2 regions of the Mesorhizobium salmacidum genome follow, and region 1 is predicted to be linked to the other one. Evidence: riboswitches for the same ligand, from Rfam matches in the RefSeq annotation. Region 1 holds a riboswitch; the other holds the start of a gene.
The links. A riboswitch is a leader RNA that binds a small molecule or an ion and turns the genes downstream of it on or off. The one in region 1 is predicted to bind thiamine pyrophosphate.
Positions count from the first base shown of each region.

Region 1 (7,509 bases):
GCAGTGAAATGTCGGCGAGCACTTCGAGCCCGCCAAAGACCTTGCGCATATGCCGCAATTCGAGCCGGCTCATGCTTGCGGGCCTTTTCCGGCGGCTTGCCTGCCAGCGGCTTGTTCCCAGGGCATGGCCAGACGCTGCAGCAGCGCCGTCAGCCCGAACAGGACGAGGGTGAGCGCGGCGCTGACGCCGACGGCGGCGAGCACCAGGTCGGGACGGAAATTGTTCTTGGCGTTGAGCATGTAGATGCCCAGCCCTTTGGCCGCGCCCGCATATTCGGCGAAGATGGCGCCGACGACGGCGTAGGTGATGGAGATCTTGAGGCCCGCGAAGAAATACGGCAGCGCCGAAGGCAACCGTGCCAGCATGAAGACCCGCCAGCGCCCTGCTCCCATGGCGCGCAGCATCTGGCCAATCTCGACCTCGGTCGCCTCGTAGCCCTGTACGAGGGCCACCAGCATCGGGAAGAAGGTGACCAGCGCCACCAGCATGATCTTGGGCGTCAGCCCGAAACCGAACCAAAGCACCACCAATGGCGCGATGGCGACCAGCGGCAAAGTCTGGCTGACGATAAACACGGGAAACAGCGCGCGCCGCAAAGGCTGGAAGAAGTCGACCAGCATCGACAGCGCGAAGGCGGCGCTGAGCGAACAGGCAAAACCGATCAGCGTGGCGCGGATGGTGGGAATGGCATTGTCGAGCAGCGCGTCACGATTGAGCATCGTCTGTTCGAAGACGCGCGAGGGCGCCGGCAGAACCGTCGGCTTGATGCCGGAATGGTTTGCGTAGAGTTCCCAAGCCACGAGCACCAGACCGATCGTTATCACGGCCGGCGCTGCCTGGGCGAAGAAGCCCGCGAGTTGACGCGAGTTGAATGACGATGAAACCACGAGAAGATAACCTTGACGGCGCGCGCTTCGGCGCGAGCGGTTCAAACGGCAGTGGGACTGTTGGCCGAAACCGTGACGTCGAGGGTTACGTGGCCGGCGCCTGGCCCGAAGCGGCAGAACGCTTCATCGAGCGCCGAGAAGATCGCGCCGGCATCGCCGCGCAGCTTGGTGCAGAAACTCTTGGAGCGATCGTAGACGCCGGACTGCTTCAGGAAATCGATGCAGCCATAGATCTCGTCCATGTGGTCGTCCGTGCCCATCACATAGAGCGAGAACTGCGCCGCCGCTGGCTGGCCAGTGGCGGGCGCGCCGCGCACGGCGGTGATGGCCGCTTGCTTGCGTGGTCCGAGTGGCCCGGCGGGTCCGCCGAACGTGTCGGAGCGGCAGATTGGATCGTCCGGCTCCCCTGGACAGCCACGCGAAATGGTGGCCGACAGCACGCAATGCTTGCCGCTGCCGGACGCAGCCACGAAAAGGTCGCGCAGCGCCGGGAACAACACCTCGGGGGGCCCGACCAGCAGGGTCGAGATGTCGTCGGTCTCGATCCTGAGCTTGTCGCGGTACGGCTCGAGCGCGCCGAGCGCGCCCAGGATGACGCCGACAAAATCGTCGGCCATTGGATATAGGGAAACCTGTGCACCTGAAAACATCGCCCGCCTCGCTCCGCTGGTATTACCCAGATCAGCTTCTAGGGTCTGTGGGCTTGCCGCCCCCGTCTCAGCCCCGACCGTACGGAGCACCCCTGTGGATGGCGGCGTTAAAGCACCATTCGTTCGGTTGGGGAAGCTGTTTTTTCAGCAAGCTGCGCCAAAAGCATTGCGCCAGCGCAGACGCAACCGGGTGCCGCCGGCTCGGAAATTTGTCTGGAACCTTCGCAATGCCGAGGGTTGTCCCCACCAGACGCAATCGCAGGAAAAGTGTGAGGCGGTTTCTGGCAGTGCGTCAAAACAAAGAGATAGAGCGGTCAGTTGCTTCCGCGAAGCCCGTGAATCGCTCTGGCGACGAATTCATAGAAATGGAGACAAACCATGCTTATGAAAATCCTCGCGGCTTCGGCCTTCACCATTGCCTTTGCAACATCCGCCATGGCGCAAAGCAATAGCGCAACCCGCGCGGATCGGCCCGGCGGCAGCGTCAAGTCGGTCACTGTAGACCCAGCTACCCCGGCTTCGCCTAATACAATCGATCCGGGCGCAACCAACAGCACGACCATCGCGCCGGGTGACATGAATTCCAACGCGGACCAGAATTGCCCGAACAATCCGCAGGGCGCGCAGACGGATGCCAATGGCAATGCGACCGCGCCGACCGTTAACGACAGCAACTGCGGGAAATAATTTTCGCAGCATGGAAATCGCGGACTGAGGTTCCGCGATTTCCATGCGCATCGATTTCAGTGTCCGCCACGACCGGCCGGCGGCACCCCTCGCGCCGATTCGAACTGTCAACCGCCGGACGGTGGTTAACAGCCGCTATTGATATGGTCTTGTGGCAACCAGCGGGAGCTTCTGCCCGCCGCCAAAAAAATCTTATGAAACTGCCTTTTCGCGAACCGGCAGTTTCCAGCCTGGCCTGATGAAATGGCAGGTGTAGCCGCTGGGATATTTCTCCAGATAATCCTGGTGCTCGGGCTCGGCCTCCCAGAACGCACCGACCGGCGCGAGCTCGGTGACAACCTTGCCGGGCCACAGGCCGGAGGCATCGACATCGGCGATGGTGTCCTCCGCCACACGCTTCTGCTCCTCGCTGGTGTAGTAGATTGCCGAGCGATAGCTCATGCCGACATCGTTGCCTTGGCGGTTGCGCGTCGTCGGATCGTGGATCTGGAAGAAGAATTCCAGAAGCTGGCGGAAGCCGATTTTCGCCGGATCGAAGGTGATCTCGATGGCTTCGGCATGCGTGCCATGATTGCGATAGGTGGCGTTCGGCACGTCGCCGCCGCTGTAGCCGACACGGGTGGCGAGGACGCCCGGGAAGCGCCGGATCAGATCCTGCATGCCCCAGAAGCAGCCACCGGCAAGCACTGCACGTTCGCTCGAAGTCGCCATGTAACGTCTCCTCAAAAGGCAATCCCAGGAAAAGTGTAGCGGCTTTCCCGGGGAATTGCGCGACAACAAATTTGGATATTCCCATAAATGGGCATTGTCGCCTGGTTCGTCCAGTCAGACGAGCGGCCATTCGGTCATACCGATGGAAGGCGCCCCCTAACGAACCGGCGCATGACACTGCCCGCCTTAGACGCGCGGATGCCGGGTCCGGCTGCTGGCGGCACCCGGCAGATATCGCGTACCAGGCGGAATGGCGGCAAAACTGATCGCCACCGGAGGCGCCTCGCGCGACCAGTTGAAAAGAACCGTCTTGACCGGGATGTTGTCCAACCATGCCCGCAACTGTGGCGGCACGCCATGACCACGCCAAATCATCAGCATGCCATGGTCGCGCAACCGCTGCCTCGTGATCCAGGGTGCGAACCGCATATCGAGGTCGGTGAAGATCGACGGCTTGTCATAGGCATTGAGGCCCGCCAGCATGGCAAGATTGGTGTCGCCACCGACGATGTCGAGCTGGCCGGGCGCCGCCGCGTGCCAGATTGCCTCGGCCTCGTCCGAGATCGGCTGCGCCGGCCAGCAGACGGCGTCCATGCGCCCGCGCACATTGCAGTCCGTCCAGCGGATTGCCGCATAGGCGCCCGACATGGTGACGATGCAGATGAAGGCGCAGATCGCCAGCTTTCGCATCTCGACGGCGCCGAGCCGGTGACCGAGAAAGGCCAACGCTACGATGCCGACAAGATTGTACATCGGCGCGCCCCAGGCCTCGCCGGCGCCGGTGAACAGCGAGGCCACCATGACCAGCGCCGCGGGCCCAAGCCCCATCCATAGGAGATAGACGAGCGTGCCGCGCTCGACCGTCTCTTGCGGGGCTGGTGAGCGCCGCAAGAGCCCTGATAGCGCCAACACCAGGAGAAAGCCGCAAAACCCGGCGATCTGGACGCCGATATAGTAGAGCCGCGCACGGTGCTCGCTCACCCACGCATCGCGGTCGGCGAAATAGGTCAACGGCAGGAAATCGATGCGGTAGAGTGCGATGGCCAGCGGCGCGGCGACCACGAGAAAAACGGCCAGGCCAAGCCATGGCCAGGGTGTCGCGAGCCGGCTGCGCGCGCGCGGCTCGTACAGCAGCCAGAGAGCGCCGAAGGCGAGCAGCAGGCCGGTAGAGAACTTGGCGTAGAGCCCGACGCCGGACACCAGTCCGAGCGCCAGCCACCAGCCTGGCCCGTCGCCGCGGCCGGCGCGCCACAACAGCCAGCAGATCGCGGCCCAGAACGGCATCTGCGCATAGTCGTGATTGAATTGCGGCGTCGGCCAACCGAAGAAATATATCGATGGCATCAAAAGCACGGCAGCCAGCGCGCGGCGTTGTCCGAGCATGTCGCGGGCCAGCAGATAGACCAGGACGAAGGTGGCCGAAATCGTCAGCTGAGCGAGCAGATATTGCGGCCAGCGGAACGATCCGGTCAGAAGATGGCTGGTCTCGAGCAGCCAGCCGGGCAGTTGCGGATGCTTGTAGGTTAAAAGCACCCATTCGCGGCCCCACATGAAGCCTTCCACGACATCACCGGGCGGTGCGGGATTTATGAGTGTTGGCACCACCGTCCAGCACAGGGTCTGCGCCAGGCACAAAAGCGCCAGCAAACCCCAGGGGTGCTGAAGCAGGGCGGACCAGACCGACGACGAGTCCAGTTCCACGGCAGGCAGCCCTGCCGGCATCCAACGATCGATGGAGTCGTCAATTCCCGCCATGCGGCGCTTAGACCACATCGCCTGGTTTGCCGAACAGCCCCAAACATCAAAGCTTACAAAAAAGTATACTTGCAGGTCATTGCAAGACCAAGATTGAGCGGGATCTACGGTCTCTCACACCCGTCGCCGGGCAGAACAGCCCGCACACTGATCCCACTTGAACATCCCGGATACTCGATGCGTCACCAGCATGCCGTCATCCACCACCGCGCGCTCGACTTCTGGCTGGCGCGCGCGGCGGTCCTCGTCATCATCTGCCTGCAGCTTCTGGTCATCAACGATCTTTCGTTCGGCCCCCGCTGGCTGGCGCCGGCGCTGGAGGCCGCGCTGCTCGTACCCCTGTCCGTAGCCACCGCCTGGACGCAGGTCGCCACCCAGAAAGCGGTCGAGGAGGAGCACTGGTATCTGGTTGGCCGGTTTCGCGTGATGATCCGCAGGACGGCCCTGGTGATGACCGGCCTCGTCAGCGTCATGAATTGCGGCTCGCTGGCGCTTCTGGTGCGCGCCTTGCTGGCCGGCCATGCGGGCTCCAGCGGCCAGACGCTGCTGGTCGACGCGCTCAACATCTGGGTCACCAACGTGATCGTCTTTGCCTTGTGGTTCTGGAGCACCGACCGGGGCGGGCCGCCGACCTGCGGCCTCGTCACACGCGCCCATGCCGATTTCCTGTTTCCGCAAATGACCCTGAGCGACCGCGAAATCCGCGACTGGCTGCCGGGCTTCGTCGACTATTTCTTCCTCGCCTTCACCAATGCGACCGCGTTTTCGCCAACCGACACATTGCCGCTCTCCCAACGCGCCAAGCTGCTGATGATGGCCGAGGCGATGATCTCGCTGCTGACGATCGCGCTGGTCGCGGCCCGCGCCGTGAACATCCTGGCCTAAGTGTGAGCTTTCGGGAGGTTGTCCATTCGGACCGGACCGAGGAGACTGGAGTTACCAGGCTTCAGTACACATCGGAGGGTCCGAATGAACATCCACAAGAATGCCCGTCTGACGCCGCTGCGTCGAGAGGAGATGGCGCTGTCGATTATTGAAGGCCGTCTTTCCAAAGCCGATGCGGCGCGGAGATATGGTGTGTCAGCGAAGATCGTGGCGCGTTGGGTCGAGCGCTACAAGGCGGAGGGACGGGCTGGCATGGTCGACCGCTCATCCCGGCCCCATGCCATGCCGGGCATGACCGAACAGGCGGTGGCCGAGCGCATCGTGGCATTGCGCCGAAGGCGGCTGACCGGCAAGCACATCGCCATGGAGGTGGGTGTGTCGTCCGCCACTGTCAGTCGGGTGCTGAAGCGCGCCGGGTTGTCGCGGCTGAAGGACATTGAACCTGCCGAACCGATCCGGCGCTACGAGCGCGAGCACCCCGGCGAGATGATCCACATCGACATCAAGAAGCTCGGCCGCTTCAGCCAGGTCGGGCACCGCATCACCGGTGATCCGCAAAAGGACAAATCGCGCGGCGCCGGCTGGGAGTTCGTCCATGTCTGCATCGACGACGCCTCTCGCATCGCCTTCTCGCAAATCCGGCCCGACGAGAAGAAGGAAAGCGCCGTCGCCTTCCTCAAGGCGGCGGTCGCCTATTATGCAAGCCTCGGCGTCACCGTAACGCGCGTCATGACCGACAACGGCTCCTGCTACAGATCAAAGGCTTTCGCTTGCCGCGATCTCGGCCTCAAGCATGTCAGGACCAAGCCCTATACCCCCAAGACTAACGGCAAGGCCGAGCGGTTCATCCAGACCGCACTCAGGGAGTGGGCATATGCCGTGGCTTATGCGAACTCCGACCATCGCGCCGCCGAGTTGCCCATATGGCTGCATCGGTACAATTGGCACCGTCCGCACGGAAGCCTAAAGTCCAAACCGCCAATCAGTCGCCTGGGCCTGACCAAGGACAACGTGTTGAGGCTCCACACCTAAGGCACGTCACCCAAGCCCACCGGGCACCGGGAGAACGGCAGGCATGAAGACGAAGACCTGAGCGCGCGGCGCCTCGACCATTCAAACGCGCCTTGGGCAGGAGCCACAAATGCAAAAAGCCCGCCCCGGCGCGAGCCGAGGCGGGCTTTGGCTCGACCGAGCCGCGGATTCTCAACGCCGGGCAAGGCCCGGGATCATCCCTCCCCCGCTGGCCTGAACTTCCGCACGATCACCTCGAACAATATATCCGAGATCCACATGGCGCAGACGCCGATGAGGAAAGCCGCCGCCAGCGTTGTCGTGTCGTCACTGGCCAGCGGCAGCCCGGTGGCGCGGGCATACTGGACCACGGGCAGCGTCAGATAGGCCGCGGCGAGCGCGCCGCAGATTGGCGATGCCACCATCTCGCGCAGCTTGTAGCGATGACGCGACAAAGCCCGCAGGACGCCGCCGGCAAGACCGGCGGCAACCACCGGCCCCTTGATGCCGAGCAGGTCGAACAGATCGTGCATCATTTCACCGCCCTCGCAACGAGAAACCCGAAGATCGATCCAGCGCTGAAAATGGTCACGCCGCCAAGCAGCAGGACCGAGCCCATCGGAAGGAAGATGACGGTCATGGCTTCCATCCGCACAGTCTTTCGCCCTTGCGGTTGTGCGCCAGCAACGCCTTGACCTCGGCATCCGACAGCGCGTCGATCGCGGCCACCGACAGGCGCAGCGGGCTCGACACCGCGCAAAATCCGCCCTTGGCGGTGGTACAGCCAACCAGCGCGGCCACGACGCAGGCGAGCATCAATCCCTTGCCCGTGATTTGAGCTCCTTTCGGGCGGTGGCGGCGGGCAGCGCACCGATGTCGTTCTGGACCTGGTCGGCAACCTCGCGCGCCTCGGCTTCGGTGG
Region 1 is NZ_JAPYKS010000002.1:267,148-274,656, forward strand. Features, by position in the region: gene O7A60_RS03865 (ABC transporter ATP-binding protein) at 1-73, opposite strand, end outside; gene O7A60_RS03870 (ABC transporter permease) at 70-825, opposite strand; gene O7A60_RS03875 (YkoF family thiamine/hydroxymethylpyrimidine-binding protein) at 930-1,538, opposite strand; TPP riboswitch at 1,529-1,642, opposite strand; gene O7A60_RS03880 (hypothetical protein) at 1,917-2,225, shown strand; gene msrA (peptide-methionine (S)-S-oxide reductase MsrA) at 2,418-2,936, opposite strand; gene O7A60_RS03890 (glycosyltransferase family 39 protein) at 3,123-4,637, opposite strand; gene O7A60_RS03895 (hypothetical protein) at 4,869-5,576, shown strand; gene O7A60_RS03900 (IS481 family transposase) at 5,661-6,608, shown strand; gene O7A60_RS03905 (hypothetical protein) at 6,803-7,120, opposite strand; gene O7A60_RS03910 (hypothetical protein) at 7,224-7,403, opposite strand; gene O7A60_RS03915 (ABC transporter permease) at 7,403-7,509, opposite strand, start outside.

Region 2 (7,509 bases), on a different contig from region 1:
TCGAGCCGGAGCGCGAGGTGCGGTTTTCCACCTACGCGACGTGGTGGATTCGCGCTTCGATGCAGGACTACATCCTGCGCAACTGGTCGATCGTGCGCGGCGGCACCAGTTCGGCGCAAAAGGCCCTGTTCTTCAATCTCAGGCGCTTGCGTGCCCGTCTCGCGAACGGCGCCGAACCGCTCTCCAACACGACTCTCTACCGCGAGGTGTCGGTTGCGCTCGGCGTTTCCGAAGCTGATGTGGAGTTGATGGATTCACGCCTGTCGGCGCCCGACTCCTCGCTCAACGTGCCGCTTGCCGACGATGCGGGGGCGACCGAGCGGATGGACTTCCTGGTCTCGGACGATCCCTTGCCCGACGAGATTGTCGGCGACAAGATCGACGTCGCGCGCCGCTCGCTCTGGCTGAGGGAGGCGCTTCAAGCTCTCAACGCCCGCGAGCTCCGCATCATCGAGGAACGCCGGCTTACCGACGAGGGCGCCACGCTCGAGGCTCTCGGCGAAACGCTCGGCATCTCCAAGGAACGCGTCCGCCAAATCGAGGCCCGCGCCATGGAAAAGCTCAAGGTCGCGCTGGTGAAGCAGAACCCGGAATTCATGGCGACTGCCGCCTGATTCCCGCGACAGGCGCTTACTTGTCGGTGACGATCTTGACCTTGTCGCCGGCCGAAACCGCGGCCCCCGGCGACAGCGCGTTGAGCACGCGGAACAGGTCGAGCTTGCGGTCGACCCCCACCATCTGCGCGGCAAGCGAACCCATGGTCTGTCCCGGCTGTACGGTGAGTACACGAATATGCAGTGGCTTCAGTGCCGCCTTTTCGGCGGGACTGAGAATGCGGAAGGAGCCGCTGACCGAGCGAGCCACCGTCTCCAGCGAGGTGCTGGCCGAGGGAGCCGCGGTCAGCAACCGGTAGACCTGGCCTCCGGCCCGGATCACCGCGATATCGAACTGCCAGCCTTCGGCGCCTGCGTGCGCGGTCGCCGCCTCATTGCCGTTGATGGTTTCCTGCTTGACGGTGCTGTCGTCGAGGCCGGCCACCCAGCCGCTTCTGATATAATCGGTCAGGACGCGGTTCTTGTCGATCGAAACGCCGTCGAAGCGGATCGCTATGTCGCCCGGCCCGGTCGCCGTAACCGCTGCCGCCGAATTGTCGATGATGAAACCGTCCGGCACGGTGAACGACACGCCGAGGCCCGGATGCAGGAAGGTTTCGCCGCGCACATAGCCTTCTTCCGGCGTATCGCCATAAAGCAGGCCGTCTATGCCGGCGAGGAAGGAATCGCGGTCGCGCGTGCCGAAACCGGGCGCGCCGAACTGGCGGGCGTGGCGCTGTGCCAGATCGATGCGTTGCGGCGTGTTGGGGTGGGTGGCCAGGAAGTCGAGGCTGGCGTCCGTGGCACCGCTGATCGAACGGAAATCGGTGTAGGCCGACATCGACTGCAGGAAGCGGCCGGCGGCATAGGGATCGTAGCCGGCTTCGCCGATCGACTTGATGCCGATGGCGTCCGCCTCCAGTTCCTGATTGCGCGAGAACTGCGCCAGCCTGAGCTTGCCGCGGATCAGTGCTGCCTTGGCGGTCGGGCTGTCGCCGAGCACATCGGAAACAACCTTGGTCGCCAGGCCTTCCTCGGCCTCCAGCTGCTGGCGCTGCAGGCCGTGATTGGCGGTGACGTGGCCCATTTCATGCGCGATGACGGCGGCGAGCTCGGACGAATCATTGGCCAGCGCCAAGAGGCCGCGCGTGATGTAGAGATAGCCGCCCGGCAGCGCGAAGGCGTTGACGTTGGGCGAATTGAGGATGGTGATGCGATAGGTCTGGGTCGGGTTGGCCGATACCACGGTCAAATTGCCGACCACCTTGGCTACCATGCGCTCGAGCTTGGGATCGGAATATTCGCCGCCATACGTTGCAAGGATGCGCGGATGCTGCGCCTTGGCGAGTTCGGCAAGCTTGTTGTTGGCGGCGACATTGTCCACCGTGATCGGCTTGTCGGATGGCTGGAAGCCGGATTCCTGGACCTCGGGGGGCGTGAACATCTGGCAGCTTGCCAGCGCCACGGCAAAGCCAGCCAGCGCCAGGAACCGCGCCAGCGGATTCATTCGTAGCCTGTCAGCGCTGATCGCCAGAATGGCTTCCTTTCAGATCCTTGCGCATGACCACGGCATGCGCAAAACAAACTGCTACAGCGTCCGTCACGCGCCCCTCGGGGCGGGCAGCAGATGCTGTAGGCAAATCACGGCCTGTGCCGGACCGGTATCGAGCGGACCTAGCCACACTACTCCAGTCATGGCAAGCAAGCGCCACATCGCCTCAAGCCGGTTTGAGCGTAAATTATGTCCGCTTCCGGGCAATATCTCGTGATAACGCATCCCCGGCACCGGCACCGATATAGCGCCGGAACGCCTCCGGCCCAGCCCCTGCAAAGAAATCCTCCGAGGTGCCTGTGGCAGCGATGGTGCCATTGTCCAGAAACACCACCTTCTGCGCGATGCGGCGGGCATCCTGCGGCTGGTGCGTGACGAACAGCACCGTCATGCCACGCTCGGCATGGAGGCTGGCGACCAGGTCGAGCATGTCGTCGCGCAAGGCGGGCCCAAGCGAGGCGAAGGGTTCGTCGAGCAGTAGCACCGGGCGGTCACGCACCAGCACGCGGGCCAGGGCGACGCGCTGACGCTCGCCGCCCGAAAGCTCGCGCGGCAGCCGCTTCTCCTTGCCGGCAAGGCCGGTGCGTGCAAGGGCGCCCGCGATATCGGCGTGGTCGGCTTCGGTCAACCGCAACGATGGCGAACGGCCGAGCCCGACATTTTGCTGGACAGAAAGATGGGCGAAAAGATTGTTTTCCTGGAATACCATCGACACCGGCCGCATGGCCGGCGGGTCGCCACCGACATCGGCCGTGCCGATCAGCACGCGGCCGGATCTCGGCGTCTCGAACCCGGCCACCAGATTGAGCAGCGTCGACTTTCCCGAACCGCTCGGCCCCATGATGGCGGTGATCTGCGTCGCGGTGAATCCGACATCGAAGGCGAACAACGCCTCGCCATAACTGAACGAGACCTTGTCCAGCCGCACCGCAACCCCTTTGCCGTCAGCCGCCCCGTCAGACATCGCGGGCCATCCCCTTTCCCAGCCGGTCCGCTGCCAGCACCAGCGCCAGGCAGACAAGGCCCAGCAACAACGCCAGGCCGGCGGCGTCCTGCGTGCGGTAGCTGCCCATGCGCGCCAGGAGAAGGTAGGGCAAGGTCTGCACGGAATCACTGCCGAACAGGGCGATCACGCCGAGATCGCCAAGCGACAGCGCCATGGCGAAGGCAAAGGCGGTGGCGAGCGGCCGCCGAAGCGACGGCCAGTCGACCAGCCACAGTCTCGACCAGCCGGAAATGCCGAGCTGTGCGCAGAGCCGCTCGTGACGCTCGCTTGCCGCATCATAGGCGGGACGGACGGCGCGCAGCGCGAAAGGCATCGCCATGACGGCGTTGACGGTGACGACCATGAGCGGGGCGACAGCAAAGACATCGCCGAGATGGCGCAACAGAAGGAACCAGCCGGCGCCGATGACGATCGGCGGCACGACCAGCACAAACCCGGCGCCGGTATCGGCGGCATGTTCGAGCAGTGTCCTTGAGCCGGAGCGGCGGTTCAATGCCAGCGCCCTCCGCGCCATTGTGAGAGCCAGCGACAGCATCACCGAAAGCAACGCCGACAGGAACGCGAGCACGGCACTGGTCAGTGTCGCTTGCCGGACAGTGGCCTCACCGGCCAGCCGGCCGAGATCGGCGCCCAATCCGGCCGCCACGGTCGCCGCCATGGGTCCCACGACGAACAGCAGCGCCAGCCCGATGAGCAGGGCATTCAGCACGGCCTCAATCCTGTTGACCGAGAGATAGCGGCGCGGCGCGACCGGCAGGTTGGTGTCGCCGACGACATTGGCACCAAGCCGGGTCAACGCCAGCACCACGACAAAGGTCAGCGCGATCTGCAACAATGTCAGCGCGACAGCCCGCGCGGGATCGAAATCGAAGCGCAATGCCTGATAGATGCCGACCTCCAGCGTCGTCGCGGCCGGTCCGCCGCCGAGCGTCAGCACGATGGTGAAGGATGTGATGCAGAGCATGAAGATAAGTCCGGCGACACCAGGCAAGGCGGCCCGCAGCGTCGGCCATTCGATCAGCCGCAACGCCGGTCGCGCTCCCATGCCGAGCTGGCTCGCCAGCCGCCACTGGTCCAAGGGGATGGTTTGCAGCGCCTCCAGGAACAGGCGGGTGGCCAATGGCAGGTTGAAGAAGACATGGGCAACGAGAATGCCGGAGAGGCCGTAGATGCCCGGCCACCCCTGGCCGCCAACCCAGTTGGACAGACCGGCGAAATAGCCGGCTCGGCCGTAGAGCGCCAGGATGCCGAGCGCCGCGACGATCGCCGGCAGCGCCAGCGGCACGGCGAAGAGCTGCAGGATGAAGGCGCGGCCGCGGAAACGTGGATGCCGCGACAGCGCCCGCGCCACGAACAGGGCAGGCCCGACCGAGAGCAGCGTCGACAGGGCCGCCTGCCAGAGCGTGAAGCGCACGACACGGAAGAGGTAAGGATCGAAGGCGGCCCAGGCGCCGGAAAAATCGTGGGCGCCTTCGGCGAGCAGCCCGGCAAAAGCGCCGCCGATCAGCAGCGAGGTTGCGGCAAGCGCGACAATGCCGGCTGTGATGCGGGGGTCAGAGCGGGTTTGCCCTGAGAACCAACGATCGACTTGGGAAACATTGTGTTCCTTGGCGGTCATCTCACGAGACTAGCCCACAAAGCCTACTTGCTCATCACCGCCAGCCATTCGTCCACCCAGGCCTTGCGGTTGGCCGCGACTTCCTCGGGGCTGAACAGCAAGGTCTTGGTCGGCTTGACCAGTTTGTCGAAGGCAGGGTTGAGCGGCTTGTCGGTCTTGCCGGCCGGGAACATCCAGTTGGTCTCCGGGATGGCGTCCTGGAATTTCGGCCCGGTCATGAAAGCCATGAACTTGGCCGCCAGCGGGTTCTTGGCGCCTGTCGTGGTGATGCCGGCGACCTCGATCTGCAGATACTCGCCCTCTTCAAAGGATGCCGCCTGGTAGCGCTCGGTGTTCTCGGCGACCATGTGGTAGGCCGGCGAGGTGGTGTAGGACAGCACCATCGGCGCCTCGCCCTTGGTGAACAGGCCATAGGCCTCGCTCCAGCCCGGCGTCACGGTCAGCACCTTGGCCTTGAGCTTGGCCCAGGCTTCCGGCGCCTTGTCGCCATAGACCGACTTCACCCACAACAGCAGGCCGAGACCGGGCGTCGACGTGCGCGGATCCTGAATGACGATCTTATCATTGGCACTGCCCTCGACCAGGTCCTTCAGGCTTTTCGGCGGCGTCTTCAGCTTTTCGGTATCGTAGACGACAGCGAAATAGCCATAGTCGAAGGGGACGAAAGTATCGTCGCTCCAGCCGCCCGGCACATTGACATCGCTCACCGCGCCGTGCGGTGCGAACAGGCCCGACGCCTTGGCATCGGCGGTGAGATTGGTGTCGAGGCCGAGCACGATATCGGCCTTGGTCGAAGCGCCTTCCAGCTTGACGCGGTTGAGCAGTGCCACGCCATCGGCGACCGAGACGAACTCGACATCGCAGCCACATTCGGCCTCGAATTCCTTCTTCACCACCGGGCCTGGACCCCAGTCGGCGGTGAAGCTTTCATAGGTGTAGACGGTGAGCTTGTCCTTGGCCAAAGCCGGCCCGGACAGGGTCACTACCGTGGCCGCGATGAGGGAATATAAAAGCGTGCGCATCGGCGCCTCCTTCGTTTGCGTTGAAAGGAATTGAGGCGTCGGATTGTCCGAAACGTCTAATCCCTCCGCCGGTACAAACCGGATCAGGTTCAGCGGGTTGGCGAGACTGCCTCTCAGCCGGCCCGCGAAAGTCGCGTCCGGCACCCCGTTAGAGCATTTCGACACATAAGCCCGGCCGATGGGACACGCAAGTGGGAGTTTGCCGCCTTCCGTTTCCCGTGCCGGGCTGGTAAGGGCGACGGGATATGAGCACATTCACCATCCTGCTTGGCGGCGATCTCATCCGCACGCCCCGGCTTGACCGCCAGGTCGAAGCCTCGCGCGTCATCGCCGCCGACGCCGGCATCGGCCACGCGCGGATGCTGGCCCTTGTTCCGGAACTGTGGGTCGGCGATTTCGATTCCGTGCCGCCCGATCTGCCCGCCCACCTGGCCGCCGTGCCCAGACAGACCTTCCCTGCGGAAAAGGACAAGACCGACGGCGAACTGGCGATCGCGGCAGCCCTTGAACGCGGGGCGACGCGCCTTGTGCTGGCGGGCGCCTTCGGCGGCAAGCGCGCCGACCACGCCTTCCTGCACCTGGCGCTTGGTCTGCGGTTGGCCGAAGCCGGAACGGATGTGCTTCTGACCAGCGGTGCCCAGGAGGCTGTCCCCTTGCTGCTCGGCAGGGCCGGCTTCGATTATGCCGACGGCACGCTGTTTTCGATCCTTGGCTTCTCCGAACTCTCCGGCCTGACCGTCACCGGCGCCAAATGGCCGCTCGACAAGGTCGAGGTGGCTTTCGGTTCGTCGTTGACCATTTCCAACGAGGTTAAGGGCCGCCTCGACATCGCGCTTCGCCATGGCCGAGCCCTGCTGCTCGCCCATCCCCATCCATTGCCTGAAAGCTGACATGGCCCCGCCTCTTCTCAATCTCGACGGGATAAAGCTGACTTTTGGCGGCACACCGCTGCTCGACGGCGCCGCCTTGACCGCGTCGGGCGGCGACAAGATCGCGCTGGTCGGCCGCAACGGGTCCGGCAAGTCGACGCTGCTCAAAATCGCCGCCGGCCTGATCGAGCCGCAGGACGGCGAGGTGTTCCGCCAGCCTTCCGCGACAGTGCGCTATCTGCCGCAAATGCCGGACATGGACGACTTCGCCAATGTGCAGGCCTATGTCGAAGCCGGGCTCGGGCCAGCCGACGATCCCTACCGCGCCAGCTATCTGATGGAGCATCTCGGCCTGTCGGGCGAGGAACGGCCAGGAGACCTGTCCGGCGGCGAGGCCAGGCGCGCCGCGCTTGCCCGTGTCATGGCGCCAGAGCCCGACATCCTGCTACTTGATGAGCCGACGAACCATCTCGACTTGTCTGTCATCGAATGGCTGGAAGAGGAGCTCGTCCGGACTTCCTCGGCGCTCATCGTCATTTCGCACGACCGCCGCTTCCTCGAACGCGTGTCGCGCGCCACCGTCTGGCTCGACCGTGGCCAGACCCGCAGGCTGGACAAGGGCTTTGGCCATTTCGAGGAATGGCGCGACCTGGTGCTGGATGAGGAAGAGCGCGAGCAGCACAGGCTCGGCCGCCAGATCGTGCGCGAGGAGCACTGGCTGCGCTATGGCGTGACGGCGCGGCGCAAGCGCAACATGCGCCGATTGGGCGAACTGCAGACCATGCGCCAGCGCTTTCGCGGCCATCGCGGCGCCGAAGGGTCCGCGACCATGGTGGCAAGCGACGCCGT
Region 2 is NZ_JAPYKS010000004.1:204,533-212,041, reverse strand. Features, by position in the region: gene O7A60_RS07395 (RNA polymerase factor sigma-32) at 1-614, shown strand, start outside; gene O7A60_RS07390 (M48 family metalloprotease) at 631-2,100, opposite strand; gene thiQ (thiamine ABC transporter ATP-binding protein) at 2,333-3,109, opposite strand; gene thiP (thiamine/thiamine pyrophosphate ABC transporter permease) at 3,102-4,769, opposite strand; gene thiB (thiamine ABC transporter substrate binding subunit) at 4,793-5,791, opposite strand; TPP riboswitch at 5,835-5,949, opposite strand; gene O7A60_RS07370 (thiamine diphosphokinase) at 6,037-6,681, shown strand; gene O7A60_RS07365 (ABC-F family ATP-binding cassette domain-containing protein) at 6,683-7,509, shown strand, end outside.
Region 2: another riboswitch for thiamine pyrophosphate. It lies ahead of thiB (thiamine ABC transporter substrate binding subunit); the one in region 1 lies ahead of O7A60_RS03875 (YkoF family thiamine/hydroxymethylpyrimidine-binding protein).